Linked DNA regions of Maricaulis maris MCS10. The protein of the gene in region 2 interacts with the protein of the main gene of each other region in a pairwise test. Links are inferred from orthologs where the notes say so. Each region holds a gene or a part of one and is shown on either strand. Other genes may lie near its edges.

Region 1 (15,336 bases), 1.3 Mb from region 2 along the record:
ATATTCACATCGGCTTCGCGCAGGATGCCGACAGTCTCGGTATCGGACGGCGGCAGTACCACTTCGAAACGCTCGCCAGACGCGGTCACGGCGAAAAGTGTATCGCCCTGAATGGTCGCGCTTTCGATTTCATTGCGCTCCACCCGGTCCAGAAAATCCGAGTAGGACGGCCCACGCTGGGTCGTCGCCGGATCAGCCGAGCGGCCGACCATCTGAACCAGGACCATCACCAGGACGAGGACCACGGCCCAGATCGCAATATTTCTCATAGGCATGCGTTTATCCGTTCAATCATTCGGTCATTCACGACCAGATATGGGCACTCCGACGCCCCGGCGCCAGTCGGGCTAGCAGCCCGGCGGCAACTTGCCGCGTCTGTCAGGCCATTTCAGGCTCATCAAACCATCTGACCGCCGGTTGCGGAAGCAGACGCCTGCAAAATCTGTGCGCGACCAGCGAGCGGACATGCGCGGCCTCCGCGGTCAGACTGCCTGCGACCGGCCCCAGTCCTGCCAATACCACAACCAGCCCCGCTTCGCGCGCGACAAGCAGGCCGGCCCGCGCCGCACCGGGCACCGCGTCCAATATAGCGCGGGAAGTGAGCCCGTCATATGTCTCGCCCAAAACTCCCCATTCAAGTTTGCGTGCGCTGGTGGCAATTTCAAAGCGGCCGTCAAAGACACGGCAAACATCGCTCTGGTCCGTCCATGGGTCGATGCCGTCATGATCGACCCGTCCCAGAACCGCTCCGCGGTCGCGGATCAACCAGACAGTCACGGCAGTCCCTGCCAGCACCTGGACGCCGCAACCGGTGACCGATGTGCTTGCCAGAATGGCGGCGTCGAGCGGCACCAGCCGGCCCCGTGACGGACTCACCGACTGACCGGACACCGCCATGACCAGGGCGTCCAGCAAGGTAAGCCGTACCGCCGGGACAATCCGTGACCAGGCCGCCCTGTCGATGCTCACACCGCCCCAGGCGTGAACCACCAGCGCAGCTTGACCGCAGTGCCAGGCCGCACGCCGTTCCGCTGCATGGACCGGACGCAACAGCGCTCCCAGCTCTGCGAACCGATCCGGCTGGAAGCCAGCCTCGCTTAATAGCCCGAGATCTCCGCGTGCCCGGACCCGCGCATAGCGATCATCCTCATTGGACGGGTCATCGACCCAGTCGATCCCGGCATCGGACAGGACGCGGCGCAATTCGGCACGGGTCACATCCAGGCACGGCCGAAGCAAATCGAGATCGCGTCCTTCCGGCCAGACAGGCGATGGCGCCCTGTCAGACATCACCGCCGCACTGCGCCAGCTGCCACCCGCTGCCAGTCGGAGCCAGACGGTTTCGGACTGGTCGTCGCGGGTGTGCGCAAGCGCCAATTCCGTCAAACCCAAATCCCGACAGGCCCGGGCCAGCAGCCGGTGGCGGGCGTCACGGGCCCGCGCCTGCAATCCTGCGCCAGGGCGCGCATCATCCCAGGTGAGGCAGGTGCAGGGCCAGCCCAGACGGTCAGCCATGGCGGCGACATGGTTCGCCTCATCGGCACTGGATTTGCGCAAGCCATGATCAACCGTCAGGACTTGCAGGGAACGGCCATTCGCCCGGGCCCAATCCGACGCGATCACCAGCAGGGCGAGACTGTCTCCGCCGCCGGAACAGGCGATCCCCAGCGGGCCCTCCCCGGCAAGCCGGCCGAGAGCTGACCTGACGGTTTGGACAGCCCGCGCGACCACGCCTAGCGGCAGTTGGCGCGCACCGACTCCCGGGCCGCCCGCGCTTGCGAAGCCGGAGCGGCGTTGGGGAATTGGCGCCCGAAGCGGGCCAGGGTCGAACACGCATCCTCGGTCCGGCCCATGCCATGAAGCGAGGCGGCCAGGCGTACCAGGGCATCCGGTGCCTTCTCGCCTGACGGTTGCAGGCGCAAGGAGGCAATGAAGGCGTCCGCTGCCTGCGTGAAGTCACTGCGCACATAGAAGGTTTCGCCCAACCAGTATTGGGCCTGAGCTGTCAGGGCATGATCGGGATTGTCGGCGATAAAGCCTTCGAACCCGGCCTGGGCGCCGATAAAGTCGCTGTCGACCAATCGTGCCCGCGCCGCTTCGAAAATGACGGCCGGGTCGACCGGCGCCATCTCGGTCACAGACGATGCACCGCCGCCACCGAGCACGCCGGTTGCCGCCGCCCGGGCCTCGGCATGGGGGTCATCCGGATCGACGATCGCAATCGCGGAACCATCGACTTCCGGTGCGGCCCCATCAAGGCCTTCATTCATCCACGCGACCGCTGCATCATCCATTATGGGTTCCGCTGGCCGCTGGTTGGCCTCCACTTCCGCTTCAAGCGCTTCGACCTGTTGCCGCAATTGACGATTTTCGAAATTGAGGCGCTCGGTTTCACCGGTCAGGGACTGGACCTGGTATTCAAGCTCATCCATCCGCCGGATCAGGGCTTCGGCGACCGGGTCACCGGCCATGAATTCCGACTCCAGATTGCCGAGGCGCACTTCCGTTGCGTCGATGCGTTCGGCGAGTTCCCGGCGGGACTGGGCCTGGGAGGGAGCGCTGAGGGCAATGGCCGCCGTGAGCGCGAAAAGGCAAACAAATCTGATCATGAGAACGCACCTAACGGAAGAGGACGGCGAAATTGCGGCCCGGCGCCGGAATTGAAAACGCCCGCGACGGACCAGTCACGGGCGTTTCCTGTTTCATGCGGCGGCAGTCTAGTTGGTATAACCGCTCAGCAAGGTCGTGGTGGCGTTGCGGTTGACCGCCCAGCAGGTTTCCGAGGACTGCGAGCAGCTCGGCCGTTCCTTGCCATAGGAGGTCGTGGAAATCCGCGACGGGTCGACGCCCTGGCTGATCAGATAGGTACGCGCCGCGCTGGCACGACGGGCACCAAGCGCCAGGTTGTATTCACGCGTGCCGCGCTCGTCGCAATTGCCGGCGACAAGGATGCGGGTGCCCGGATAGGAGGCGAGCCAAGCGGCCTGGCGGCGCAGCGTGGCACGCGCTTCATCCGAGAGATCGTGGCGGTCGAGACCGTAGAAGACACGGTCACCGGCTGTTGCGACAAAATGATCCGGCGAGCCAGCCATCGGGCCGGTTTCGATCGGACGGGTATCCTCGATAGGCGGATCAACAGGGCGCGTGTCCCGTACCGGTGCGGTATCTTCGACCGGTGTAGACGCACAAGCGGTCGCAAACGCCCCAAGCGCCGCAATAGCAAACAGTTTGATTTTCATAATGTTACACCCTCATCCAGCCCAAGCAAACAAAGCCTGTGACTTACTCCCAATCACGCATGGCGTGATATCGAACCGACGACGGCCCCCCCAATGGTGCCGTTTACCGGATAAAACGTTACGCAGAAATCCTTCACTCAATCAAGGGCGACCATGCCGGGTCGGACGCCATTCCGCCTGTTGCCAGCCGCCGCAGGTTGAAACCGGCAAGGTCCACGCTCCAGATTTCATATCGGGTACCATTGGCGCGTTGCTCGCCCCGAGTGAACAACAAAACGCGTCCATTCGGCGACCAGGCGGGGGTATCAACGAAGTAGCCTTCAAAAAGGATGCGTTCGATACCAGAGCCATCCGCACGGACCACGCCCAGCGAAAACTGGCCGCCAACCTGTTTGGTGAAGGCAATCAGATCGCCGCGCGGCGACCAGACGGGTGTCGTATAGCGGCCGGATCCGAAGGTAATGCGCTGAACGTCGCTGCCATCGCGGTTCATCACATAGAGTTGCGAGCCACCGCCGCGGGCCGAGGAAAAGACAATCCGCTCGCCATCCGGTGCGAAGGACGGCTCGACATCATCAGCCGGGTGCTGGGTCAGGCGCTGGAGATTGCGGGTCTGCAGGTCGAACAAGTGAATGTCGTGTCCTGACCGTGTCTCGATCGACACCGCCAGTTCCGAGCCATCCGGCGAGAAACGCGCTGACAGGCTCTGCCCGTCCGGATCGACCTGGCTGGCAGCGCCGGCACCACCAGAGGCGAACAGGGCCTCCTGTCGACCGGTCTCGAGATTGTAGAGATAGGTCGTCGCCTGGCCGTCGAGGAAGGACACATAGGTGATTTCCTGGGCGCTGGGCGAATAGTTCGGCAACAGGGCCATGTAGGAACGGTCGGTGAGGAAGGACGGGTTGGCACCGTCCTGGTCCATCAAAGCGAGCTGGCGGATCGGCTCGCCCTCGATGCCGCGACCTTCCGAGACATAGACGATGCGGGTGTTGAAATAGCCGGTCTCGCCGGTCAGGCGTTCATAGACGGCATCGGCCAGGCGATGGGCCACCCGGCGCCAGTTTTCCGGCGCGGTGCGGTATTGCAGGCCCAGAAGCTGTTCCTCGAGGCGGGTGTCCCAAAGGCGGAAACCGACGACCAGACGGCCATCCTCCTGGATGGTGACGCTGCCGACCAGAAGCGCATCGGCATTGATCACCCGCCAATCCGAAAAGCGCGGACGCAGGTCGATATTGGCGATGTCCTCGATGAAGGCGTCCTGGTCGACCGGCGCGAACAGGCCGGAGCTGGCCAGGTCATTGGCGACCACGCGGGTGATGTCGGCGCCGCGGCGCAGGGCCTCGTCCGACGCGCCCACAAAATCAGGCACGGCGATCGGCATCGGATCGAGATTGCCCTGGGTCACATCGACCCGCAGCGGTTCCTGGGCATCGGAGGCGGCGGACCAGCCAATCAGGGCGAGGAGCGCAGCGAACAGGACAAAAATTCGGGTCATGGGACAGGGTCTCCGGAACGAATGTGACTAGCCACCGTATAAGGACGGCGAAAAATTGACCTCAATTTGACGCCACTCGGAATAGGCTTCCGGCGGCAGCGGATAAGGCTGGCACTGGACGGCCGCGCGCAAGGCCCGCTCGCCGGCCACGCGCAAATAGGGATTGGGCGAATTGAGGATGCGGGCCTGGTCGGTCAGGCGCGGTGGCCCGGTCAGCTCGCCGGACCGGTCCAGATTGAGCACAAGCTGGACCGCCAGCTCATTGGGCTCGGGCGCATCCAGCGATGCGCGCCAGCAGCGCGACAGGTGAGAGCGTATCATGGCCTGCAGGGTCGCCGTCATCTGTTCACCATCACCGACCGCCGCACGCAACGGGCCTTCGTCAACGGCCTGGGCATCGCGCGTTTCCGCGACACTTCTGGACAGATCACCCAGCATGTCATTCAGGGACGGCTCAGCCGGGCGGCGTTCCGGTGCGGGGCGTTCCGGTGCGGGTTCCGGGGCCTCTTCCACGGGATCCGGCTCCGGTTCCGGTTCGGGCTCAGTCGGCGCTTCCGGGGTCTCGTCAATGATTTCGGGTTCAGCCTCGACCGGCTCGGGCTCCGGAGCGGGCTCAGGTTCCGGCTCGTCGATCACATCATCGATCGTCTCGGCCGGTTCCTCCTCCACGACCGGTTCCGGGTCCGGACGCGCGGCGCGGATATTGGTTGTCTCACCCAGGGTCACCAGCTCGATCGGGACAATCGGCGTTGCCTCGAACACGCTGGTCATGCGGGGCAGATAGATCAACCCCGCAGCGATGACACCGCCGTGTACGAAAAGGGAGAGAACAAGACCACGCACCAGATTGTCGCCGTTACTGCTGCACCGGGTCCGTCACCAGGCCCAGATTGGAGAAACCGGCCGCGTTGATACGCGCCATCACGCGCGCCACGTCACCATAAGCGGCACCATCATCGGCGCGAATATAGATGCGAGCGTCAAAACCCGTTCCGGCGATGGCCCGCAGGCGCGGCACCAGCTCGGTTAGCGGGATTTCGGTTTCCTGGAGATAGATCAGCCCGTCCGCATTGACGGTCACTGTCAGCGGCTCCTCACCAGCTGGCAGGTTGCGAGCCTCGGTTTCCGGCAGATTGACCGGAACGCCCACCGTGAGAAGAGGCGCGGTGATCATGAAGACGATCAGCAGGACCAGCATCACATCCACGAAGGGCGTGACATTGATTTCCGCCTTCGGCTTCCAGCGGGCACGTCCGCGACCGGATCCGCCACTGTCGAGCGACACAGCCATCGGCCTACACCCCGTCGCGGTCGGCGAGGGCCGACAGCTCGTCGACGAAACCGTCCAAACGGGACCCGTATTTGGCGAGGTTGGCGGACAGGGCGTTGAAGAAGATCACCGCCGGGATAGCCGCCAGGAGACCCAGTGCCGTGGCAAAAAGCGCTTCGGCGATACCCGGTGCGACCACTGCCAGATTGGTATCCTGGGATGCGGCGATCGAGCGGAAGGCATTCATGATGCCCCAGACCGTGCCAAACAGACCCACGAACGGCGCGGCCGACGCGATCGTCGCGAGAATACCCAGCCCGCCTTCGGACTCGGTCATCTGACGACCGGCTTCGGCGCCGGCAGCCTTGGCCACACGCCCACCCGGGTTGTCGCCTTTCCATTCACGCAAACCTGCCGCGAAAACACGAGAGAAGGGCTCACGGGCATTCTTGGCGAACTGGTCAGACAGGGCATCGAGTGACCTGCCGGACCAGAACTCGCGTTCAAACTGCCGGCCCTTCGCGTGCAGACCGCGCAATTGCAGCGACTTGTCGATGGCAATGGCCCAGGACCAGATCGACATGAAGGCGAGAATGCCCATCACACCTTTTACCACCCAGTCGGCGCGCATGAACAAGGCATAGAAGGAGAAACCCTCCACGACCTGCGCGATTTCGACGACAGAAGACTCCATGACGCTCACCCTTGCGCTTCGGATCCACGCACGCGGTTCCGATACCGTTTTTCACAAACCGTCCGGCGCCTTGCAGACTCCATGCCTGCGCTGACGCATTCCGCCCGGAACGGTTCCTGCCTATCGAATACGGCAAATTTCAGGAGGTGATAACCGCAAATACTGCGCGATCACGTCTCGTCGTTGTGCGCAACCGAGTGCGCGGCGACGGCTTCGACCACATCCCAGTGCTCGACGATGCGTCCGGCTTCCAGGCGCATAAGGTCGCAGGCCCTAAAGGATTCACCATCCAGGTCAAAGCAGGAGAAGACGGCGACATAGGCGCCTTCGCCGACAATATCGTCAACGCCATGATAGACTAATCCCGGTCGCGGCCGGCGTCGTGCGACCAGCGCGTCCAGCCCTTCAGGGCGACAACAGCTGCCAGGCGTGTGACTGACAAAACGTCCCCGATCGATGAAGGCATCACGATGCTCGGCCCCGCCTTCACGCACGACCATCTGGATGAAGGCACTCACCTGCGCCTTGTTGAGCGAGGCCTCGTCCTTCAGGCTTGGGTCGCGCTCAGCCGCGCCGGAAACGGCACAATAGTCTCCGTCAGGAGAAAAACGGGCCGACACCTGGCGTTTGACGGTCATCAATCCGGCCGACGACCGCCGAACAAGGCTCATCGTCACCCAGACTTCACCTCCAGCGACCGGTTCATGCACAGAATGCATGAACATGTCGGCGCCATCCTGAAGCACGCGGGCAATATTGAATTCGAAATTGGGAGGGGGAGCCGGCGAACAGGAGGAACCCGGCCCGGTACGTTGCGGTGTTTTCCAGATTTCAGCCAAGAACTACCCCTTTACTTCCTACAGGGGTAATCGTCACGGAGCGCTCGGGCAAGTCATCTCGCCTGTAAAGATTCCGCGATCATTGCTTTTGCGAGTTAGTAACACTGCCGTGTTCAAACATAGCTGAGCCACTTGTTGCGCATCCATGCCGGCGGACGCTTTGCACGCCCCGCACCATCGATGCATACAGCCTCAACACAAGCCGACGCGACCAATTCATCTGCCCGGTGAATTGTCTGCTCCATCATCAGGCGAGCCCCGACCTGCGGCCGGAAACCGGTCCCGACGACCAGAACATCATCAACACGGGCAGCGCGGACAAATTCGACCGACATGCGGCGTACGGCAAAGGCCAGGGCCGGTTCCATCGCGGCCAGCTCTGAATGATGGATACCGCAGGCCCGCAGGCTCTCGGTACGTCCCCGTTCGAAGAAATGGAGATAGCGTGCATGATAGACCACACCGGAAAAATCCGTGTCCTCGTAATAGACTCGGACCGGAAGCCTGTGGGTGTGATCGTCGCCGAAGGCGCCCGACGCCGGCTGCATCATATCGGTCATTTCCCGAACAAGCCTCCAGGCGCAGCAGGCTGACCGCTTTGGGGCGGTACCAGTCCCAGATGTTCCCAGGCCCGGCCCGTGGCAAGGCGGCCACGCGGCGTGCGCTGGATGAAGCCTTGCTGGATCAGGAAAGGCTCGACGACATCTTCCAGAGCGTCCCGGGCCTCGGCCAGCGCCGCGGCGAGGGTTTCAACGCCGACCGGCCCTCCGCCGAAACTTTCTGTGAGGGCCCGCAGGTATCGCCGGTCGAGGCTATCGAGGCCGATCGCATCCACCTCCAGCCGTTTCAACGCCCGATCCGCCACTGCCTCGGAGATATGATCGGCATCCTCCGCTTCGGCGAAATCACGCACGCGTCGCAACAGACGCCCGGCCACTCGCGGAGTCCCGCGGGCGCGGCGGGCGATCTCCCGGGCTCCGTCCGGCGTCGCCCCGATACCGAGCTTGTCCGCGGCTCGCGTCACGATAAAGCCGAGCTCGGCCTCGTCATAGAATTCCAGTCGAACGGGAACCCCGAACCGGTCCCTGAGGGGAGTTGCCAACAGGCCCGCGCGCGTCGTCGCACCGACCAGGGTGAAAGGTGGCAACTCGATCCGGACCGTGCGGGCCGAAGGCCCCTCCCCGATCACCAGGTCGAGGCAGAAATCTTCCATGGCCGGATAGAGAATTTCCTCAACCGCAGGTGCCAGGCGATGGATTTCATCAATGAACAGGACATCGCGCGGCTCGAGATTTGTGAGGATGGCGGCCAGATCGCCGGCCTTTGCGATCACCGGGCCTGACGTGGCGCGAAACCCGACACCCATCTCTCGCGCCACGATCTGGGCAAGGGTCGTTTTGCCCAGGCCGGGAGGGCCGGACAGCAGGACATGATCCAGGGCTTCCTCGCGCCGACGCGCCGCGTCAACGAAGACCTTCAGATTGGCAATGGCCGCTTTCTGGCCGACGAAATCCGAAAAAGAGAGCGGGCGCAGGGCGCGGTCCCGCCCGTCGCCCGGCTGCATGTCCCGGTCCACCAGGCGCTCCGCCTCGGTCTGGTCGAATTCCTCAGTCATCACGGTTCGGGTCTAGCGCGATCCCAACGCCCGCGTCCACGCGATTGCGACCGGTCACGCTGCGAGTTCCTTCAGCGACAGACGAATCACATCGCCAAGCGGCGCTTCGGAGTCGGCATCCCTCAGGATTTTCGCGACGGCCTGTCGGGCTTGGCTTTCGTTGTATCCGAGATTGACCAAGGCCGAGACCGCATCTTCGCGAGCCAGGCTGTCTCCCCCGGCCGGGGCGACCGGTGCTCCTCCAGTGGTTCCGTCATCGGAGTGAACGGGCAGGCCGATAGAGAAGCTGCGACCGGTTGGCGGCGCCTTGTCCTTCAGCTCGGTAGCGATGCGGGTTGCCAGTTTCGGCCCGACACCCTTGGCGCGGGCAAAGGTCGACTTGTCGCCCAGCGCGGCAGCATTGGCGATCTCGCTGACCGGAACCGTATCCAGGATCGCAAAGGCCGCCTTCGCCCCGACGCCCTGGATGTTCTGCAAATGGACGAACCAGGCGCGGTCGATGTCGTCGAGAAATCCATACAGCTTGAAGGCGTCCTCACGGACATGGGTTTCGATATGCAGGACAATGTCCTGGTCGGGCTCAAGACGCGACAGCGTCCGCGCCCCAGCCCCGACCAGATAGCCCACACCCGAAACATCCAGCACAAGTTCATCGGCGCCCAGTGCCGCAACGCGCCCCGTCAACATCCCGATCATGCTGCGCTCCCCAGGCTGGTCGCCCGGCGGTGGTGGGCGTGACAGATGGCAATTGCGAGTGCATCCGCCGCATCCGCCGTCGCCTTGGTGCCCGGCAACAGGATGCCGACCATTGCGGCGACCTGTGCCTTGTCGGCCGCGCCGGTTCCGACGACTGACTTCTTGACCAGCCGGGCCGCGTATTCCGCAACCGGCAATCCGGCGCGCGCCGGCGCCAGCATTGCGGCCGCCCGGGCATGTCCGAGCTTGAGCGCCGATGCGGCATTGGCAGCCATGAAGGCTTCCTCGATCGCGGCTTCGTCCGGGCCGTGTTGCCGGACCAGATCACCAACAGAATTGAACAAATGCATGAGCCTTTCTGACAGCGGCGCTGCGGTCGGCGGCGTCACGACGCCATGGGCAATTGCGCTCAGTCGCGATCCTTCGACGCGTATCACCCCCCAGCCCATTCGCCTCAAGCCCGGGTCAATTCCCAGAATTCGCACGGATAATGCCATTGGCTCCTCCCGACGCGGTCCAGCTAACACCAGTCCGGCACACGGAACAAGACAAGAACGACAGCCCCCGCGGTACTCAACGTCCTGATCAGCCTATTCTTGCAAGCTAATCGCATTCGCAATGAAAAATCAGTGCAAACCATTCTCATAGTCATTTTTATTGCGGATCATTATCATGAATACTCATATGCCATTGTTATTTCACGTTTTAATTTATTCACCTTTTGTTTGATCCGTGCCATTCGCACGCCTAGACTCAGACAGGCTTTACAACAGGTTCCGGAAGTTCGGAGCCAACGCACATATAGATCCAGGGGGATTTTGAAACATGGCCAAAAAAGGCAAATTGAGCCGTCGTTCGTTCCTGACGCGCGTCGCTGGCGGGACCATTGCCACGGGCGCCATCGCCACCGTTGCGGGCGCCGCAGTCGTGCAGCGCTACTCAGACGCCGATCCGGTTGATGGGGTTGCCCGCACCGGGATCACTGACTCGGATCCGAATGACTATGCCAACCACGGCACCAGCCGCACCGGTCGCACCGACAGCGACAGCGGCTCCTGTGCCGACCAGGCCGGTTTTGGTCGCGGCAACACTGGCTATACAGACACAGACAGCTCCGGCTGCTCCGACCCGGGCGGCCGCGGCCGCGGCCCGAGCCTGTAAGACACATGCAACGGCGCCTTCAGGCGCCGTTGTCATATTCTGATCGTGAGGGACGCCAGGCAATTCGTGGGGGATTGCCGGACACGATAAAGAGGTATCTTCATGGCCAAAAAAGGTAAGCTCAGCCGCCGCTCGTTCTTGACGAGAGTGGCCGGCACAGCCCTTGCCACCGGCGCAGCAGGTGCCGTGACCGGCACAGCAAGCGCTCAAAACCGCACCGGCCGCACCGACAGTGACACCGGCAGCTATGCCGACCGGGCCGGTTATGGCCGCACCGGAGCCACGGACAGCGACGGCGGCGCCAATGCTGACCGGGCCGGCTACGGGCGCGGCAGCTCCGGCATTACCGACAGCGATAGCGGTGCCTATGCTGACCCCGCTGGCAATGGACGGGGAAGCTCCGGCATCACGGACAGCGATAGCGGTGCTTATGCCGACCCGGCTGGCAATGGTCGCGGACGTTCCGGCATCACGGACAGCGACACAGGCTCGTATGCCGATCCCGCCGGCAATGGCCGCGGACGGCGCTCATCCGGGGTCACTGACAGCGATACGGGCACATACGCTGACCCTGTCGGCAATGGTCGTGGACGCTCAGGGGTCACCGACAGTGACAGCGGAGCCTATGCCGACCCAGCCGGAAACGGGCGCGGTCGCCGTTCCTGCTCCGACAGCGATTCAGGCACATACGCCGACCCCGGCGGCCGCGGTCGACGCTGCCGTTAATCGAGACGTGAGCCGGGCTCGATCTGGTCGGGCCCGGAACCACACAGGGAGGCATAAATGGCCAAACGTGGAAAACTTTCCCGCCGTTCGTTTCTGACCCGGGTCGCCGGAGCGGCCGTCGTGACCGGCGCCGCCGGAACCGTGGCGGGCTGCGCGACGACCGGCTACACTGACAGTGACAGCGGAGCCTATGCTGACCCGGCCGGAGCCGGGCGCGGCGGACGCCGCACAACCGGCGTTACGGATAGTGACACCGGCCGCTATGCCGATCCGGTCGGCAATGGCCGCGGCGGCGGCGTGACCGACAGCGACACAGGCCGCTATGCCGACCCTGTTGGCGGCGGGCGCGGCGGTGGCATCACCGATGCTGACAGCGGCAACTATGCTGATCCGGCCGGTCGCGGACGCGGTAGCTCGGGAATCACCGACAATGACAGCGGCAGCTATGCTGACCCCGCCGGACGTGGACGCGGCGGCAACTACCGCGGCACCACCGACAGCGATACCGGTCGCTATGCCGACCCGGTTGGCGGAGGACGCGGCGGCAGCCGGTCCTGCACCGACAATGACTCCGGCAATTACGCTGATCCCGCCGGTGGGGGCCGACGCTGCTAGGCAATAATCGCTGACGAAGAACCCCTCCCGCTCCGGCGCGAGGGGTTTTTCATGCCTGCGACACTATTGATCACACCCAGACAGGCGACAACGGCACCGGCCGCCGCTAACATTTTTTCGAACATTCGGGGGAGACCGACCACATGACTGCACCGCTCTGGCTGACCGATCCGTTTCGCGCCATGATCGATCCAATTGATCGTGAAACCTTTTTTCGGGACTACCACGAAAAGAAGCCGTTGATCGTTCACCGTGAGGACCCGGGCCGGTATGCCGGCCTGCTGTCAATTGCCCGCATTGACGACATCGTCTCCAGCATCGACCTGCGTGAAGGGGCCCTGGACATGGCCCGCTCCGAACCCCCGGTGCAGCGCGAAGACTACATGTTCGATACCGGCTATGTGGACCGCGGCGGCGTCGCCAACCAGTATCGCCAAGGCGCGACGATCATCCTGCCCCAACTGCATATGATGGATGCCGTGCTCGGCGAGTTCTGCCGCGCCGTTGAGTCGCTTTTGAGCTGCCATGTGCAGACCAATATCTATCTGACCCCGCCTGACAATCAGGGCTTCAACACCCATTACGACGATCACGACGTGTTCGTGATGCAGATCGAAGGTGAGAAGCTGTGGCGTTTCTACGAGACGCCGGTTGAAAACCCCTATCGCGGTGAAGGCTTCCGGCCGGATGCCCACAAGGCTGGAGAACCCGTTGCCGAATTCGTGCTCAAGGCGGGTGAGTGCATTTACGTTCCTCGCGGATTGATGCACGACGCGCAAACGCATGGTGACACGGCGTCGCTCCACATCACGCTCGGCCTGATCGTGAAAACCTGGGCCGACCTGATGCTCGAAGCGGTCTCGGAAGTTGCCTTGCGCACGCCCGCCATGCGCCACTCACTCCCGCCTGGTTTTGCTCGCCCTGACTTTGATCGTACCGATGCGGAAGTCCAATTCAGGGACATGGCAGAGATGCTGGCCCGAGAGATGAGCGTTGACGGTGCAATGGACTTCTTTGTCGATAGCTTCATCCGGTCACGCGTGCCCAATACCCGTGGCGCCATCAGCAATTATCTCGCACCCAATTCAGCCAGCCAGACCTTCAAACTGCGCCCGTTCGTGCCGTGGCGCTTTGCCGGTGATGAAACGGAGAACGTCATCATCACTGCTGGCGGCGAAGTCCGGTTTCCAGCCGAGGCCGAACAAGGTCTGCACACCCTGCTCGATGGCGGCACTGTGACTGCGGCGAGTTTCGTTGGTCAGGACGATAGCGCGGCGATTGAAACACTTGGCAAGCTCCATGCGTTTGGTCTGATCATTCCTGTTTGATCTGCCCCTCACGTACGCCTTGTTATAATTCAAAACCTCTGCCTGCCTTGTCCGGGACATGGTTAAAACAGTAGATGCGCCCCTTTGTGGTGGCCCGACCTGTTCGGGCCACCGAATTTTTCGCGGGTTGGCATGCGTTTTCGGTCTGGAACCATAACTGTTTCCCTTGCAGCAGTCTTTGCTGTCCTTTGGCTGATGTGGCCGTCGACCATCAATCCGGTCTACTGGGACGAGCCGGAAGCTCCTGCCATGACAGGTCCGCTCGCCCCCAATACCGCCTTGGGGTCGGCCCAGTTCTACGATCTCGGCGCAAGCGGAACGGCCCACAGCGTCGCGCTGGGCGAGAATGGTGAGATCTATTCCGGCAATGCTTCCGGCAAAATCGTCAGGATCGAATCGCCCGGCATGACGCCGACAGTGATCGCTGAACTCGATGACCTGCCGATTTCTGGTCTGGCCTGGATTGGTTCCAGCACGCTTGGTGCGACGACGTCAGACGGGTTGTTCGCGGTCAACGTCATCTCCGGCGACGCGACCCGCGTAAGTGTCGGCGTGCCGGGTTACCCATTCGGCTTTGCCAATGACCTTGCCATCACCAGACAAGGCGAGATCTACTTCACCGACTCGTCAGTATTGCACGATGAAGGCACCCCTGACGGGGATCACGTGCTGGACATGCTCGAGAACCGCCCACACGGCGCGCTATATGTCTGGGATCCGCGCACGCACCAGACCCGGCTTGCGGCTGACCGCCTCTACTATCCTAACGGAATCGCCCTCGCCTCTGACGGCCTCTCGATCTATGTCTCGGAAACCTTCCGTTATCGGATACTGCGGCACTGGATCGATGGCCCGCGACGCGGTGAGACTGAAGTTTTTGCCGGCAATCTGCCCGGCCTGCCCGACGGGCTGGCGACCGATAATTCCGGCCACCTGTTCGTCGCCCTTCCCGCCGGACGCAGCTCGGCCTTGCGGACAATCAGGACACGCCCGTGGCTCGCACGGATCGTTTCGCGACTGCCAGCCTGGGCACGGCCTGATGGCGGCTCGGCGAGGCCATTCATCGCCGTTCTTGACGAGCAAAACGCCGAAATCATCGCGTCGTTCCATGATCCCGAGAACCGGCTTTGCCATGTCTCGAACATGGTCCTGACCGAGGACCAGGACCTCTGGTTCGGGTCATCCGATTGCAGCTATATCGCCTGGCTTCCACAGGCCGCCGTACAGGCTGGGTTGCAAGCCCCCGGCACGACGGGTTTCGTCGCCGGCGACTGACCTGGCCATCGGGGACGGGTCAGGGCGAAGGTCCGCAAACCTGATCGGATCAGGCCAGCAACGCCTCGGCCTGCTCGACAATCGCCGCTGAGGTGATCCCGAAATGTGCGTACAGGTCCTCGGCCGGCGCGCTTGCACCGAAACCCGTCATTCCGACAAATCCGCCCTTGCGGCCGATCACCTGATCCCAGCCAAAGCGCAGCGCCGCCTCACAGGCAACCACTGGAATGCCGGCGGGGAAAAGCTCATCGAGATAGGCGTCGCCCTGCTCAAGCAGGAGATCCAGGCACGGGGCTGACACCACACGCACTTTGCGGCCCTGGGCGCGCAAGGTCCGGGCCGCCTCGACAGCCAGACAGACTTCCGATCCGGTTGCGACCAGG
Region 2 (15,145 bases):
ATCATGGGCAATGTTAACCCGTTGATTTATGGCGAATATCGCAAGCGCTTCTGGTCAGGCTTCATGGAGCTGGAAGGCAGTTATACGCATGAGTTCGACATTGACAGCGATGGCGAGCATTTCGGCGAAGAGACGGATCGGTGGCACATATTCGGTGGCGGCGAATGGGCGATCAATCCGGATTGGCGCTGGGGTTTCGGCATCCAGAGAGCCTCCGACAACCTCCATCTTCGGCGTTATGACTTCAGTGAGGAAGACAAGGACCGGGGGGCACCCATTGCGCCGCAGCGTCGGCAACTAGTCAGCCAATTTTATGTCGATGGACGAACCCGAAATTCATCCGGCCTGTTTGCGGTTGCTGATTTCCAAACCCTTGCGACCAATTCGGACGACGACATCGTACCGTCCCTCGCTCCGATCGCTCACTACTCGCATGTCTTCACGGCACCGGAAAATTGGGGCCGGATTGAAACCAGTTTCGATGCAGCAAGTCTGAGGCGGGATGTCGGCTTTGACTACGACCGGGCGTCAGTCAGTATCGACTGGCGCACCCGTTGGACGATGCCAGCCGGCATTCTGGTCTCGCCCTTTGCTCAGGCGCGGAGCGACGCTTACCGTTTCGAAGACGAGCAGGCCGGCACATCCGATTCGGTCTATCGGACGCTCGGCCTTGCGGGCGCTGACATAAGCTGGCCGTTCTTCCGCCCCGGCGAGAATGTCGACATGATCGTTGAGCCCGTTATCTCATACGTGTCAGCCTCCGACGATGAAGACGCCGCGCGGATCATCAATGAAGACAGCCTGTCGATTGATCTCGATGAAAGCATGCTTTTCCAGCCCGTCCGCGCGCCCGGATTTGATATCTGGGAAGACGGGCAACGCCTGAGTTACGGTGTGCGAGCCACGGCTTTCTGGGGACGGACCTCGCAAGCCCGTCTGTTCCTCGGGCAGAGCGAACGTCTAGACGGCTCGGCCGTCTACAATGCGTCAAGCGGACTGCTGGCGGAGCAATCCGACTATGTCGTCGCCGGCTCCATCGACATCGCGGGCTTTGATGCTGAAGTTTCGGCCCGTATCGATCCCGAAAGTCGAGATACCAACCGTCTAGACGTCTCCCTGGGGTATTCGCGCCCGGGCTTTTCCACCGATGTTCGCTATCTCGACATCAGTGATGCGAATGTCACCCAAGGTGCCCAGCGTGAAATCTCAGCCGATTTCGAGCTGGCTATCACAGGAAATTGGAGCGCGATCGGCCTTGTCCAGCGCGATCTGGACCTCGAGATAACGCGCCGTCAGGAAATAGGCATCCGCTTCGAGGACGATTGCTCGCAATTCGATATTGTCTATCAACGCGAAGACCTTGGTATCCTTGACCTGGGTCCCTCCGAGTCCATCCAATTCCGTGTTACCCTCTTCACACTGGGAAGTGTGGAACCCGATTGAGCCGCCCCTCACTCATAACAGTGTCCCGTGATTGCGCCGGGGCCGAGTTTGAGTAATGTTCCGCCCCGAACCAACATGCGATTGCTGATGACCTGCGCCAAACGAATTGTCCTTTCCTTGCTTGCTTTCGTCGCCCCGATGTGCGCGACCAACGCGCATGCTCAAACGACCGAGGGCGTCGCCGCCCTGGTCAATGACGAGCCGATCACCACGGTGGATGTGCGCAATCGCATGCGCCTGATCATCGCGTCGACCGGCATGTCTCAGATTGACGAGGGCACGCTGTCGCGGATCCAGGACCAGGCCATGCGCGGCCTGGTCGACGAGCACCTCCAGCTTCAGGCTGCCTCGGAATACGATATCGAAGTGTCGGACGCGGAGATCACCAACTCGCTTCTCGACCTGGCCGACCGCAACAACACCACCATCGACGTCATCATCCAGGACCTGCAATCTTCCGGTGTGGATGTCTCGACGCTGCGCCACCAGCTCGAGGCTGAAATCGCCTGGCAGATCATCGTCAATGGCCGCTATGGCTCGCGCATCCGTATTTCCGAGCAGCAGATCGAACTGGCCCTGGAACGCCTTGCCGCCAGCGCATCCCAGCCGCAATTCCGCATTTTCGAGATGTTGTTCGAAGTGCCGGGGCCGGGACAGGAAGAACAGACCATCCAGCGGGTCATCACGGTGATGAACCAGCTCCAGCAAGGCGCGACCTTCCCCGAACTGGCACGCCAGTTCTCGGACGCGCCGTCTGCGGCCAATGGCGGCGATATCGGCTGGATCACGGCTTCGCAACTGCAGCCGGAAGTCGCCGCGATCATGCCGCAAATGCGCGGACAATATGACCAGAGCGGCGGCCGCGGCGCGCTCTCCAATCCGATCGAAGTGCCCGGTGGCTTCATGGTCATTGCCCTGGTTGGCGCCCGTGATGGCACCACCACACTGCAATATGACCTTGTCCAGATCACCGTGCCGACCAGCGCGCTGACCGACACAACTGCCGGCACCTTCGCCCGCGAGCTCGATGCCAGCCCGACCTGCGCCCAGGCCGAAGCCGTGGCCAGCCGCATTCCGGGCGCCATTTACACACCGCTCGGCAGCATCTCTGCGGAAGCCGTCCTGCCGGCCATCCGCGACGCCCTGCAGCCACTGGACGAGGGTGAGAATACCGGCGTCCTGCAATCGGGTGTGGGCCTGCAGGCCCTGATCGTCTGCGACCGTGCGATTGCCGGCCCGGGTGTTCCCACCCGCGATGATCTGGAAAGCCAGCTGCGCGGCCAGCAATTGTCACTGCTGTCGCGCCGTTGGCTGCGGGATCTGCGTCGCGACTCAACGGTCGAGATCCGAAACTGATGACCCAGCTGTCACCCGTCGCTGTGTCGATGGGTGATCCGGCCGGGATCGGCCCCGAGATCATCCTGAAGGCCTGGCAGAGCTGGCGCCGTCGCAATGGTGTGCCGCCCCTGATCGCGCTCGGCGATATCGACGCCTTCACCGCGACAGCACAGGCACTTGGCCTTCCTGCCCCCTGTCCGCTGCCCACGCCGACCCGCGAAGCCGCCGAAACACTCGACGGCCTGCCGGTGTTCGACGTCGGCGTCAAAATCGCCGCTCCGGTCCGTCCCGGCCAGCCCGACACGGCCAATGCCGCCTGCACCAAGGCCGCCATCGAAACCGGCGTCCGCCTGGCCCTCGACGGGCAGGTCAGCGCGCTGGTTACGGCACCGATCGCGAAATCGGTAATGTATGAGGCCGGCTTTGCCTTTCCCGGACATACCGAATTCCTGGCCGAGCTGTGTGCGGACCATCCTGTCGATGGCCCCAAGGGACCGGCGATGATGCTGGCCGGTGGCGGCCTGCGTGTGGTCCTGGTCACGATCCACGAGCCGCTGGTGCGGGCACTCTCGCTGATCACGCCTCAACGAGTCGAAGCTACTGCCCGCATCACCGATGCCGCATTGCGCCGCGATTTCGGCATCGCCCGGCCCCGCCTCGCCCTGGCCGGCCTCAATCCGCATGCTGGCGAGGGCGGCGCTCTGGGTGATGAAGAGATCGATATTCTCGATCCGCTCGCCGCGCGTCTGAGGGCTGACGGCATCGATATCACCGATGCCCAGCCGCCTGACACGCTATTCCATGCCGAGGCGCGAGCCGGCTATGATGCGGCCATCTGCCTCTATCACGACCAGGGCCTGATCCCGGTGAAAACCCTCGACTTCCATGGCGGCGTCAACATCACGCTGGGCCTGCCCATCGTCCGCACCTCGCCCGATCACGGCACCGCCTTCAACATCGCGGGACAGGGCGTGGCCAGGCCCGACAGCCTGCTGGCGGCGCTGGAGCAGGCCGTGAAAATCGCGGAGTGCCGGGCATGAGCCTCGACCAGCTGCCGCCGCTCCGGGATGTCATCGCCAGCCATGATCTGGGCGCAAAGAAGTCGTTCGGACAACACTTCCTGCTCGACCTCAACCTGACCGCCAAGATCGCCCGCCTCGCCGGGGATATGAGCCGCGACCAGGCCATCGAGGTCGGCCCCGGCCCGGGCGGGCTGACCCGCGCCATCCTCGCCGAGGGCGCGGCCTCTCTCCTGGCCGTCGAGATGGATTCCCGCTTCCTCGGCGCGCTGGACGAAATCAATGTCGCCTCGGGTGGGCGCCTGACGGTCGAACAGGGCGACGCCCTCGAGGTCGATGAAACCGCGCTCCTGACCGGTCCCGGCGACAAGGTCATCCTGTCCAACCTGCCCTATAATGTCGGCACGCAATTGCTGATCAAATGGCTGCAGGCAGAGCCGATCTGGTGGCGCCGCGCCGTGCTGATGTTCCAGCGCGAGGTCGCCGACCGGGTCGTCGCCCAGCCGGGCGACAAGGCCTATGGTCGCCTGGCCGTGATCTCGCAATCACGCTGCCAGGCCCATCTGGCCCTGAAAATCCCGGCGCGGGCCTTTACCCCGCCGCCCAAGGTCGAATCGGCCGTGGTGGTGCTCGATCCGCTGCCCGAGGCGCAGCAGTTCAAGGATGTTGTCGCGTTGGAACGGATCACGGCCTCGGCTTTCGGCCAGCGCCGCAAGACGCTGCGCCGCAGCCTTGCCCAGGCCGCCGGTCAGGGCGGTACCAGCGCCGACGCGCTGCTGGAGGAAGCAGGGCTGAATGCCGGAGATCGGGCCGAAGTGATTGATATCACCGGCTTCCAGTCACTGGCCCGGGCCTGGCGCGCCGCCTATGATGCCGGACGCGCCTGACGCCTATTGTTCCATGATGGCGTCGACGAATTCTTCCAGCCAGGGATGACGCAGACGCTTGAGACGTTCGGCGTGGAGGATCTCGTTGAGCTTTTCGAGCGCCCGGGCGAAATCGTCATTGACGATGACATAGTCATACTCGTGCCAGTGCGAAATCTCGTCCTTGGCGCGGGCCATGCGGTCCTTGATGATTTCGGTCGTGTCCTGGCCACGTTTGCGTAGGCGGTCTTCCAGCAGCGCCAGTGACGGCGGCAGAATGAAGACACGTACGGCATCATCCGGCGCGGCAGCAGCCAGCGCCTGGGCGCCCTGCCAGTCGATATCGAAGACCACATCGCGACCGTCCTCGACAGCCTCCATGACGGGCGTCTTCGGTGTGCCGTAATAGCGACCGAAGACCTCGGCCCACTCGAAGAACTCGTCGTCCTCGATCTTCTTCTTGAACTCGTCGACCGAGATGAAGTGATAATCCTGGCCATCGACCTCGCCCGGGCGCGGCTTGCGCGTGGTCGCCGAGACCGACAGGACCACATCAGGGTTCTGGCTCAGCAGGCGCTTGGACAGGGTCGTCTTGCCGGCCCCGGACGGGCTGGACAGGGCCAGCAGCACGCCACGTCGGCGACCACGGAAGATCGGGGCGGGGTAGCCATCACTCGACATTCTGGATCTGCTCCCTGAACTGATCGACCGTATTCTTGAGCGAAAGCCCGATCGCGGTCAGCGAAGAATCGGAGGACTTCGAGCATAGAGTGTTCGCCTCGCGATTAAACTCCTGTGACAGGAAGTCCAGCTTGCGGCCCACCGGAGAGCCGGCGGAGAGCAGATCGCGCGCTGCAGCGATGTGGGCGACGAGACGATCCAGCTCCTCGCGCACATCCATCTTCATCGCCAGCATGGCCGCCTCGGTCGCCAGCCGGTCTTCCGGCAGGCCCTCGGGCAGGAGTTCCGCGAATTTGGCAGCCAGCCGGTCGCGGATGGCATCGGTCCTTGTCGCGGCGTGGCCGGCGGCCTCGCCGGTCAGGCGGCTGATTTCATCGACATGACCTGACAGCACAACCGCAAGGGCTGCGCCCTCTTCGCGACGCGCCGCCCTCAGCCCGTCCAGGGCCTCGGCCAGACTGGCCAGCAGGGCCTTGTCGAGCGTCGCCGTATCGCTATCGGCCCCGGCCTGCTCGGCATCGATCATGCCGGGCAGGGCCAACATGCCGTCCAGCGTCGGTCGGCGGACTTGATCGCCTTCGAGTAGCGGGGCGGCCTGATCGAGCAGGCTGCGCAGGCGCGCCAGGTCGATCCGGACCGAGCCGGCTTCGCTTTCCCGGCGCAGATTGAGCGTGGCATTGACATTGCCGCGGGCAAATCGCGCCTTGGCCAGTTCGCGGGCCTTCAACTCCAGTCGTTCAAAACCATTGGGCAGGCGAAAACGTGCCTCCAGCCCCTTGCCATTGACGCTGCGCGCCTCCCAGGTCCAGCTCCAGCCCGGAGCCTGGCCGTCGACACGGGCAAAGCCGGTCATGCCTGAGAGCACGCCCATCTCAATTGCCCCCATTGCGACGCTGGCGCTCGACCCGGCGCCAGACCGCGACATTGCGCTGGTGCTGGGCATAGGTATCGGCGAAGGCGTGACCGCCGGACCCGTCGGCGACGAAGAAGAGCGCCGTGCTCTCGGCCGGATTGAGGACGGCGGCAATCGATTCGGCACCGGGATTGGCGATCGGCGTCGGTGGCAGGCGCGGGATCTGGTAGGTGTTCCAGGCGTTCTCGGTATTGTCGATTTCCGAGCGACGCAGCCCGCGCCCCAGGGGGCGGCCCTGGCTGATGCCATAAATGATGGTCGGATCACTTTCCAGACGCATGCCGCGTCGCAGGCGGTTGACGAAAACCGCGGCGACCTCGGGGCGTTCCGACGCGACACCGGTCTCCTTCTCGACCACCGAAGCCAGGATAATGGCCTCCTCGCGGCTGGTCACAGGCAGGTTTTCGGCGCGGGTCTCCCACAAGCGGTCCAGCAGTTCGGTCTGGGCCGCAGCCATGCGGTCAAGGACTTCCTGGCGCGCGGTGCCACGGGTGACCAGATAGGTCTCGGGCAGCAGCGTTCCCTCGGCGGGAATATCGCTGATCTCACCGGTCAGCACGTCCGCCGCATTCAGCGTTTCGACGATCATGGCGCTGGTCAGGCCTTCGGCAAAGGTGACCGGATATTGCACCGTCTGGCCGACGCGGAGTTGTTCGTAGATCTGCGCCATCGAGGCCTGAGCGGGTATGCGGTACTCGCCCGCCCGCAACACGCCCTCACCGCCATCCAGCGTCACCGCGACGCGGAAGATGCGGCGATCGCTGATCAGGCCGGCGTTTTCCAGCTGGCTGGCGATGGCGATCAGTCCGGCCCCGCGTGGCAGGAGAATAATGGTTTCCTCTTCCGCCGGTCCCGGCGCGGCGAATTCGGCCTGCATCCACTTGTAGCCGCCATAGACGGTGCCGGCCGCCACCAGGGCGAGGACAAACAGGATTACGATCAATCCGATGAAGATACGGACCAGGCCGGATTTGGCCTTGGCCTTGGGCGCGGGCGCGTCGCTCATAATGGTGTCCCCGAAAACGCTTTACTCGGCCGCGACAAATACCACGGACGCATTGGTGCCGCCGAATCCGAATGAATTCGACAGGGCGGCGCGGACCGGACGCCTGACGGCCGTGTGCGGCGCCAGGTTGATCGCGGTCTCGACCGATGGATTGTCGAGATTGAGGGTTGGCGGGCAGACACCGTCGCGTATCGCCAATATCGAGAAAATCGCCTCTACCGCCCCGGCCGCTCCCAGAAGATGGCCGACCGCTGATTTGGTCGAGGACATCACGACATCGCCAGCGGTCTCGCCAAACAGGCGCTCGACGGCGCGCAGCTCGATCTCGTCACCCTTGGGTGTCGAGGTGCCGTGGGCATTCACATAATCAATATCCGCCGGTGTCAGGCCGGCATCCTTGAGCGCCGCCGACATCGAGCGGAAACCGCCATCGCCATCTTCGGCGGGCGCCGTGATGTGGTAGGCATCGCCGGACAGGCCATAGCCCTTCACTTCGGCATAGATGGTCGCGCCGCGGGCTTTCGCGCGCTCGTAATCTTCCAGGACGACCACACCGGCACCCTCGCCCATGACGAAACCATCGCGGTCGGTGTCATAGGGGCGCGAGGCCTTTTCAGGCGTCTCGTTAAAACCGGTAGACAAGGCCTTGCAGGCAATGAATGAGGCGATGCCCAGACGGCAGACCGTCGCTTCGGCGCCGCCGGCGACCATCAGGTCGGCATCGCCGCGGGCGACCATGCGGGCCGCGTCGCCAATGGCGTGGGCCCCGGTCGAACAGGCCGTCACCACAGCGTGGTTGGGGCCCTTCAGGCCGTGCTTGATCGACACCTGGCCGGAAGCGAGGTTGATCAGCATGCCCGGAATGACAAAGGGAGAGAGGCGGCGCGGCCCCTTCTCGTGCAAGAGGACCGAGGCCTCATAGGTGGTTTCAAGACCACCAATGCCGGATCCGATCATCACGCCGGCACGATGCCGCTCCTCTTCGGAGGCGGGCTCCCATCCTGAGTCCGCAATCGCCTCGTCGGCGGCTGCGATCCCGTACAGGATGAAATCATCGATCCGGCGTTGATCGCGGACGCTCATGACGCTGTCGGGGTCGAACACCCCGGCCTCGCCTGCCCGTCCACCGCCGCGTCCGTCCTTGCGCGGAACCAGCCCGGCCACACGGCAGGACAGGTCCGAGGTCTCGAAATGCTCGATGGAGCCCAGACCGGACTGACCGGCGAGAAGACGTTCCCAAACGACTTCCCGCCCGCAGCCCAGCGGCGTTACGAGCCCGATACCGGTGACGACAACGCGGCGCATGAGGGGGTGTTAGCCCACCTTCTCGGAGATGAACTTCACGGCGTCACCGACCGTCTGGATGTGCTCGGCGGCGTCATCCGGAATTTCGATGTCGAATTCTTCTTCGAACGCCATAACGAGTTCGACATTATCCAGGGAGTCGGCGCCCAGATCGTCAATGAAGCTGGCTTTGTCGGTGACCTTTTCGGCCTCGACATCAAGATGCTCAATGACAATTTTGGAAACGCGCTCGAGAACGTCAGACATTTCAGACCCTCATAGTGATTCACCGCGCCAATATAGCGGTGCAGGACAGGACGGGAAGCGGCGAAACAGTCGCCATCCCAAGATGCGCGGGCAGTTAGCATGTTTCCTCCGGCAAGACCAGAAGTCGAGGCGCTACCCGCAGGTTGAACTTCTACAGTTAAATCATCGCCATGCCGCCATTGACGTGCAGCGTCTGCCCGGTGACATACCCGGCTTCTGCACTGGCGAGATAGACAACAGCATTGGCGATATCATCACCACTGCCCAAGTCTCCGGCCGGAATCTTGGCCAGAATCGTGGAGCGTTGGTCCTCATTGAGGACGTCTGTCATCGGCGAGGCGATGAAGCCCGGCGCGACGCAGTTGACCGTGACACCGCGGGCGGCAACTTCCTGCGCCAGCGATTTGGAAAAACCGATCATGCCGGCCTTGGAGGCGCAGTAATTGGTCTGGCCCGGATTGCCGGTCACGCCGACCACCGAGGTAATTCCGACAATGCGGCCCCACCGCGCCTTCATCATGCCGCGCAGGGCGGCACGGGTGAGGCGGAAATAGCTTTCCAGATTGACCTTGATGACCGTGTCCCAGTCCTCATCCTTCATCCGCATCAACAGCTGGTCCTTGGTGATGCCAGCATTGGCGACCAGGATATCCAGCGAGCCCATGGCCTCGGCAGCCTGTTTGGGCAGGGCATCAACGGCAGCAGCGTCAGACAGGTTGCACGGCAGGACATGGGCGCGCTCGCCCAGATCATCAGCCAGTTCCTGCAGCACGTTTTCGCGCGTGCCGGACAGGGCGACCGTGGCACCCTGGGCGTGAAGCTTGCGTGCAATCGCATTGCCAAGCCCGCCGGTCGCACCGGTCACGAGGGCATTCTTGCCAGTCAGATCGAACATGGTGTGTCCTGTTGCTAGAAAAGAAATTCAGTCACGAGCAGCCAAGCCAGCGACAAAGCAGAAAGTGCGAGCCAAGCCCAACCCAGCTGGGTTGGGCGAGATCTGATAAAACGGGATATGGCAAAAAGCGCCGGAGCGCCAATCACGGCACTGGCAATCCCCAACATGGCCTCGTCCCGCGTCATTGCGCTGAACGCCGACCCGATTCCGGCCAGCGCGATAGCCAAGACTATCCCGTCCAGGACGAGTGCCGGAACAAAAGCATTTCGCTCCTTTTTTACCCGTCTGGCCGACAACCGTTCGAGGACGGCGTCACGGGAATAGTCTTCCGTGTCGGACATGCTGAACGCCTACTCCTTCAAAGAGGCTGCAAAGGCTTCCAGCCCCGCTGCCGCATTGAGCGGGACACCTGTGGCATCCTTGGTCGTCCGCTTGAGCATGGTCGAGAGCACCTTGCCGGAACCGGCTTCGGCAAGCGTGGTGATGCCGGCCTCCTCGACCATCCACAACACGCTTTCGCGCCAGCGGACACGGCCGGTGACCTGTTCGACCAGCTGTTTGCGGATCGTTTCGACGTCGCTCGTCGGACGGGCGGTGACATTGGCGACGACCGGCACCGACGGCGCCTTGATGGTTGCGGCAGCGAGCGCCTCGGCCATGGCATCGGCGGCGGCCTGCATCATCGGGCAATGGAAGGGCGCGGAGACCGGCAGCTTCATCGCCTTTTTCAGGCCCAGCTCAGCCGCCTTGGCAATGGCCGCGTCGATGGCAGCCGTGGACCCGGAGATCACGATCTGGCCGGGCGCATTGTCATTGGCAATCGCGCACACGCCAGCCGTTGCGCCGGCAGCAACAGCGGCGGCAGCCAGGTCTTCATCAGCGCCCAGAAGCGCCGCCATGGTGCCTTCACCGACCGGCACAGCTTTTTGCATGGCCAGACCGCGCAGCTTAAGCAGTTTGGCGGCGTCAGTGATCGACAGCGCGCCGGCGGCGGCGAGAGCCGAATACTCACCAAGACTGTGACCGGCGACGAATTCGGCGGCGTTGACGTCTACGTCAAACTCAGCCTTGAGGACCGCCATCACGGCCAGGCTGGACGCCATCAGGGCCGGCTGGGCATTCTCTGTCAGGGTTAGCGTTTCGATCGGGCCGTCGGCCATCAGGCCGCTGAGATTCTGATCCAGCGCCGTGTCGATCTCGTCAAGCACAGCCCGGGCACTGGCGAACTCGCCGGCCAGTTCCTGCGCCATGCCGACCGACTGGCTGCCCTGTCCCGGGAAGACAAAAGCGAATTTCATGGTGATCCCTCCCCCATGAAGATTTGAGTTGAGGCTGACTAGCCCCTGTCATGGTCCGCGCGCAAGAGGGGATGCGGCTTGCACATGCAGGCTGTTTCCGGTAATGCCCGCGCTTCGCTTGGTTGCGGTCCTTGTTTCAGACCGTCGGAACGTGGTGTTCCGACAGGGGCAAGGAGCCGCCGCAGACCTGCCCGACCCTTCGGCAGGCATGCGCCGCAACCGTTATCGAAGGGAGCCTTCATGGCACTTTACGAGCACATCTTCATCGTGCGCCCGGACGTTTCGCCGGCGCAGATGGAATCTCTTCTCGAAGAGACCAAAGCCCTGATCGAAGAAAAGGGCGGCAAGACCGGCAAGATCGAGTACTGGGGTCTTCGCAACCTGTCCTACCGCATCAACAAGTCGCGCAAGGGTCATTACGGCCTGATCGACATTGACGCGGAAGCTGACGTCATCAACGAACTCGAGCGCCTGCAGCGCCTGTCCGAAGATGTCATCCGTCACATGACGCTGCGCGTTGAAGCCCACACCGAAGAGCCGTCGGCCATCCTCACCAAAAAGGATGATCGCCGCGGTCGTCGCGAGCGGAATTAGGAGAACGAACGATGTCATCAGGCAATATTTCAAACCTGCCCGCGCGCCGTCCGTTCATGCGTCGCCGCAAGGTCTGCCCGTTCTCCGGTGAAAATGCACCGGCGATCGATTTCAAGGACCCCAAGCTCCTGCTTCGCTACATGTCCGAGCGTGGCAAGATCGTCCCGTCCCGCATCACCGCGGTCTCGGCCAAGAAGCAGCGTGAACTGGCCCGTGCCATCAAGCGTGCGCGTCAGCTGGCCCTGCTCCCCTATGTGGTCGATTAAGGAGAACTGACGATGAAACTGGTTCTCTTGGAACGTGTTGAAAATCTCGGCGTCATCGGTGACGTCGTGTCCGTGCGCCCCGGCTTCGCTCGCAACTTCCTTCTGCCGCAAGGCAAGGCACTGCGCGCAACCGAAGCCAACATGGCGCGCTTTGAAGTCGAGCGTGAGCTCCTCGAAAAGCGCAATGCCGAACGGGCTGCGGAAGCTGCTGAATCCGGCAAGACGATCGATGGCGAAAGCTTCGTCATGATCCGTCAGGCCGGCGAAAGCGGTCAGCTCTACGGTTCTGTCACCTCGCGTGACATCGCCGAGATCGTGTCGGAAAGCGGCACCAAGGTCGTCCGCTCGCAGATCGCGCTCAACGCGCCGATCAAGACGCTCGGCCTGCATGAGCTGAAGATCAAGCTGCACGCCGACGTGTCGGTGACCGTGACGATCAACATCGCCCGGTCGCAGGATGAAGCCGAACGCCAGGCCGCTGGTGAAGACGTGATCGCAGCCCAGGCTGACGAAGATCGCGCCATCGCCGACGCCCAGGCCGCCGAGCTCTTCGAAGCCAGCGAGGAAGGCCAGGAACTGGCTGCCCAGCGCGAAGCAACCGAAGACGCCGGTGCAGACGAAAGCGAAGAGACAGAAGCGTAAGCGACTGTCACTTCTCACGTTTGACGGAAACGGGCCGGTCACCAGACCGGCCCGTTTTCTTTTGCAGGGTCGCAGGCGGTTATCCACACTTGTCCACAGGCCAACCACTCAGCTGTGGGCAATCACCGCCGGGACCGTATCAGGGGGGTGTATCGCCGCGCCGCCTTCTGTATCCCAATAGGCATGACCACTGCACTCCTGCCCTATGAAGCCGAGACCGACGTCGCCGAGCTGGACTCAGCGCCGCACAATCTGGATGCCGAACAGGCCTTCCTGGGCGCCCTGCTCTACGACAACGAGATGTTCCACCGCGTCGCCGACTGGCTGAAGGCGGAGCATTTCTATGATCCGGTCCATGGTCGCATCTTTGAGACGGCGACCGACCTGATCGGCCGTGGCTCGCTGGCCGATGCGGTTGTGCTGAAGACCCATTTCGATCGCGATGACGGTCTCAAGGATATTGGCGGCACCACCTATCTCGCTGTGCTGATGGAAGGCGCCGCGACCGGCAATGCGGCGGTCGAATACGCTCGCATCATCTATGAGCTGGCCCTGCGCCGCGAGCTGATCCGCATCGGCCATGACCTCGCCAATGCCGCCAGCGCCGACGCCGAAGTGCATGCCCGCGACCTGATCCAGGGCATCGAGCAGAAACTGTTCAACCTGGCCGAGGCCGGCTCGACCTCGCGCGGCTTTGTCAGCTTCAAGCAGGCCCTCACCGAGTCGGTCGCGTCCGCCGCTGCCGCCTTCGAGCGTGATGGCGGGCTGGCCGGCATCTCGTCCGGGCTGATGGAGCTGGACCGCAAGCTGGGCGGCATGCACCCGTCCGACCTGATCATCCTCGCTGGTCGTCCGTCGATGGGGAAAACCTCGCTGGCCACCAATATCGCCTTCAATGTCGCCAAGGCCTATGAACACGAGCTGCAGCCGGATGGTTCAAAGAAGACGACCAAGGGCGGCGTGGTCGGCTTTTTCTCGCTGGAAATGTCGGCCGAGCAGCTGGCGACACGTCTCATCGCCGATCATACCAGCATTCCCGGCTACATGATCCGCCAGGGCATGATCGACGCCACCCAGTACGAGGAAATCCGCGACGGGGTGCTGGAAATCCAGAGCCTGCCGCTCTTCATCGACGATACCGGTGGCCTGCCGATCTCGGCGCTGGCCGCACGCGCCCGTCGCTTGAAACGGACCCATGGTCTCGATCTGATCGTGGTTGACTACCTGCAGCTGATCACCTCGACCAAGGCCGGTTCCGGCAGTTCAAGGGTCGAGGAAGTCTCCGAAGTGACGCAGAACCTGAAAGCCCTGGCCAAGGAACTCGCGGTCCCGGTGATCGCCCTGTCCCAGCTCTCCCGCCAGGTCGAGAACCGCGAAGACAAGAAGCCCCAGCTCTCCGACCTGCGCGAATCCGGCTCGATCGAGCAGGACGCCGACGTGGTCCTCTTCGTCTATCGCGAAGCCTATTACAAGGAACGCGAAAAGCCGCGCGAGGACACACCGGAATATCACGCCTGGGAAGATGAATTCCGCCGCATCGAGCGGGTCGCTGAAGTGGTGATCGGCAAGCAGCGCCACGGTCCGATCGGCACGGCGAAACTGGCCTTTGACGGCATGCTGACCAAATTCACCGATCTGGAAACGCGCTTTGACGACCCGCATGAGTGATACCGGGACGTCGTCCCGCCGAGCCCATCCGGCCCCACGGCTGATCATTGATCTCGCCGCCATCAAGCGTAATTACGCGGCCCTGCAGACGCTCGCCCCCACCGCCAGTGTCGGCGCCGTGGTGAAGGCCAATGGCTATGGCCTCGGCGCGGCGCAAGTCGTTCCCGCGCTTGCTGATGCGGGGTGCCGCTGTTTCTATGTCGCCCATACCTCCGAAGCGCGCGAAGCACGCGAAGCCCTGGCCGGACGACCGGCCGACATTTTCGTCTTCAACGGCTTCTGGCCGTCGGAACTGGCCGAGTTGCGCCAGCTTTCGCTTTTCCCGGTCATCAACGACCTGCAACAGCTGGAAGACCTGCGCGCGCTGGCACCGGACCTGCCCTGCGCCATCCATTTCGATACCGGGATGAGCCGTCTGGGACTCGACGCGGCGGAGACCGAGGCCTTGCTCGCCGACCCGGCCCGTATCGACGCGCTGGACGTCCGGCAGATCATGAGCCACCTGGCCTGCTCGGATGATCCGGACCACCCCCTCAATGAGCAGCAGCGGCAACGATTCGAGCGGATCCGCCACGCCCTCCCGGGCATTCCCGCAAGCCTGTCCAACTCGACGGGAACGCTGTTGGGCCAAGCCTATCATTTCGACATGTTGCGCCCCGGCCTGGCCCTGTTCAGCGGCATGCCGGCGCCGGGCCAGGCGTCGCCCTTCGAACCGGTTGTGGCGATTGACGCTCCCATCCTGCAGATCCGCACCCTGCAGCCCGGCGACACGGTCGGCTATGGCGCCTGCTGGACCGCCGACCGGCCCCGCCGGGTGGCCACGGTCGCTGCCGGCTATGCAGACGGGCTTTTGCGCGCCTTCGGCAATGGCGGCTATGGCCGCATCGGCGAAACGCAGGTGCCGATCCTCGGCCGGGTCTCGATGGACCTGATCTGTGTCGATATCGACGCCGTCGAAGAGCCCG

What was found.
Region 1: the proteins of MMAR10_RS06330 (region 2) and ybgC interact in binary tests that used the Escherichia coli proteins (3 or more experiments, as listed by UniProt). The link is inferred for Maricaulis maris MCS10 from one-to-one orthologs.

Annotation. Positions count from the first base shown.
Region 1 is NC_008347.1:2,625,282-2,640,617, forward strand. What follows is about bases 6,375-9,331. They hold ybgC (tol-pal system-associated acyl-CoA thioesterase), read right to left. Parts: upstream 8,098-9,331; coding sequence 7,651-8,097; downstream 6,375-7,650. Other genes in these bases: tolQ (protein TolQ), read right to left, coding at 6,375-6,698; MMAR10_RS12525 (ester cyclase), read right to left, coding at 6,869-7,423; ruvB (Holliday junction branch migration DNA helicase RuvB), read right to left, coding at 8,094-9,152; ruvA (Holliday junction branch migration protein RuvA), read right to left, coding at 9,207-9,331. Outside these bases: ATP-dependent zinc metalloprotease FtsH, read right to left, coding at 1-275; tRNA lysidine(34) synthetase TilS, read right to left, coding at 379-1,731; tol-pal system protein YbgF, read right to left, coding at 1,734-2,609; peptidoglycan-associated lipoprotein Pal, read right to left, coding at 2,718-3,239; MMAR10_RS12505 (Tol-Pal system protein TolB), read right to left, coding at 3,373-4,734; MMAR10_RS12510 (cell envelope integrity protein TolA), read right to left, coding at 4,762-5,577; MMAR10_RS12515 (ExbD/TolR family protein), read right to left, coding at 5,591-6,025; more of tolQ, read right to left, coding at 6,030-6,374; more of ruvA, read right to left, coding at 9,332-9,848; crossover junction endodeoxyribonuclease RuvC, read right to left, coding at 9,845-10,345; MMAR10_RS12550 (hypothetical protein), read left to right, coding at 10,692-11,009; MMAR10_RS12555 (hypothetical protein), read left to right, coding at 11,196-11,735; MMAR10_RS12560 (hypothetical protein), read left to right, coding at 11,793-12,350; MMAR10_RS16415 (cupin domain-containing protein), read left to right, coding at 12,494-13,678; MMAR10_RS16420 (SMP-30/gluconolactonase/LRE family protein), read left to right, coding at 13,874-14,953; tkt (transketolase), read right to left, coding at 15,003-15,336.
Region 2 is NC_008347.1:1,319,640-1,334,784, reverse strand. Bases 7,200-9,965 are described here. They hold MMAR10_RS06330 (acyl carrier protein), read right to left. Parts: upstream 8,818-9,965; coding sequence 8,581-8,817; downstream 7,200-8,580. Other genes in these bases: MMAR10_RS06320 (hypothetical protein), read right to left, coding at 9,727-9,965; fabG (3-oxoacyl-[acyl-carrier-protein] reductase), read right to left, coding at 8,975-9,712; fabF (beta-ketoacyl-ACP synthase II), read right to left, coding at 7,288-8,571; mltG (endolytic transglycosylase MltG), read right to left, coding at 7,200-7,266. In the rest of the region: MMAR10_RS06370 (LPS-assembly protein LptD), read left to right, coding at 1-1,443; MMAR10_RS06365 (peptidylprolyl isomerase), read left to right, coding at 1,519-2,799; 4-hydroxythreonine-4-phosphate dehydrogenase PdxA, read left to right, coding at 2,799-3,821; 16S rRNA (adenine(1518)-N(6)/adenine(1519)-N(6))-dimethyltransferase RsmA, read left to right, coding at 3,818-4,687; gmk (guanylate kinase), read right to left, coding at 4,691-5,347; MMAR10_RS06345 (YicC/YloC family endoribonuclease), read right to left, coding at 5,337-6,218; more of mltG, read right to left, coding at 6,220-7,199; more of MMAR10_RS06320, read right to left, coding at 9,966-10,053; fabD (ACP S-malonyltransferase), read right to left, coding at 10,063-11,010; rpsF (30S ribosomal protein S6), read left to right, coding at 11,251-11,604; rpsR (30S ribosomal protein S18), read left to right, coding at 11,616-11,870; rplI (50S ribosomal protein L9), read left to right, coding at 11,883-12,512; MMAR10_RS06295 (replicative DNA helicase), read left to right, coding at 12,696-14,180; alr (alanine racemase), read left to right, coding at 14,173-15,145. UniProt on the Escherichia coli protein: Carrier of the growing fatty acid chain in fatty acid biosynthesis.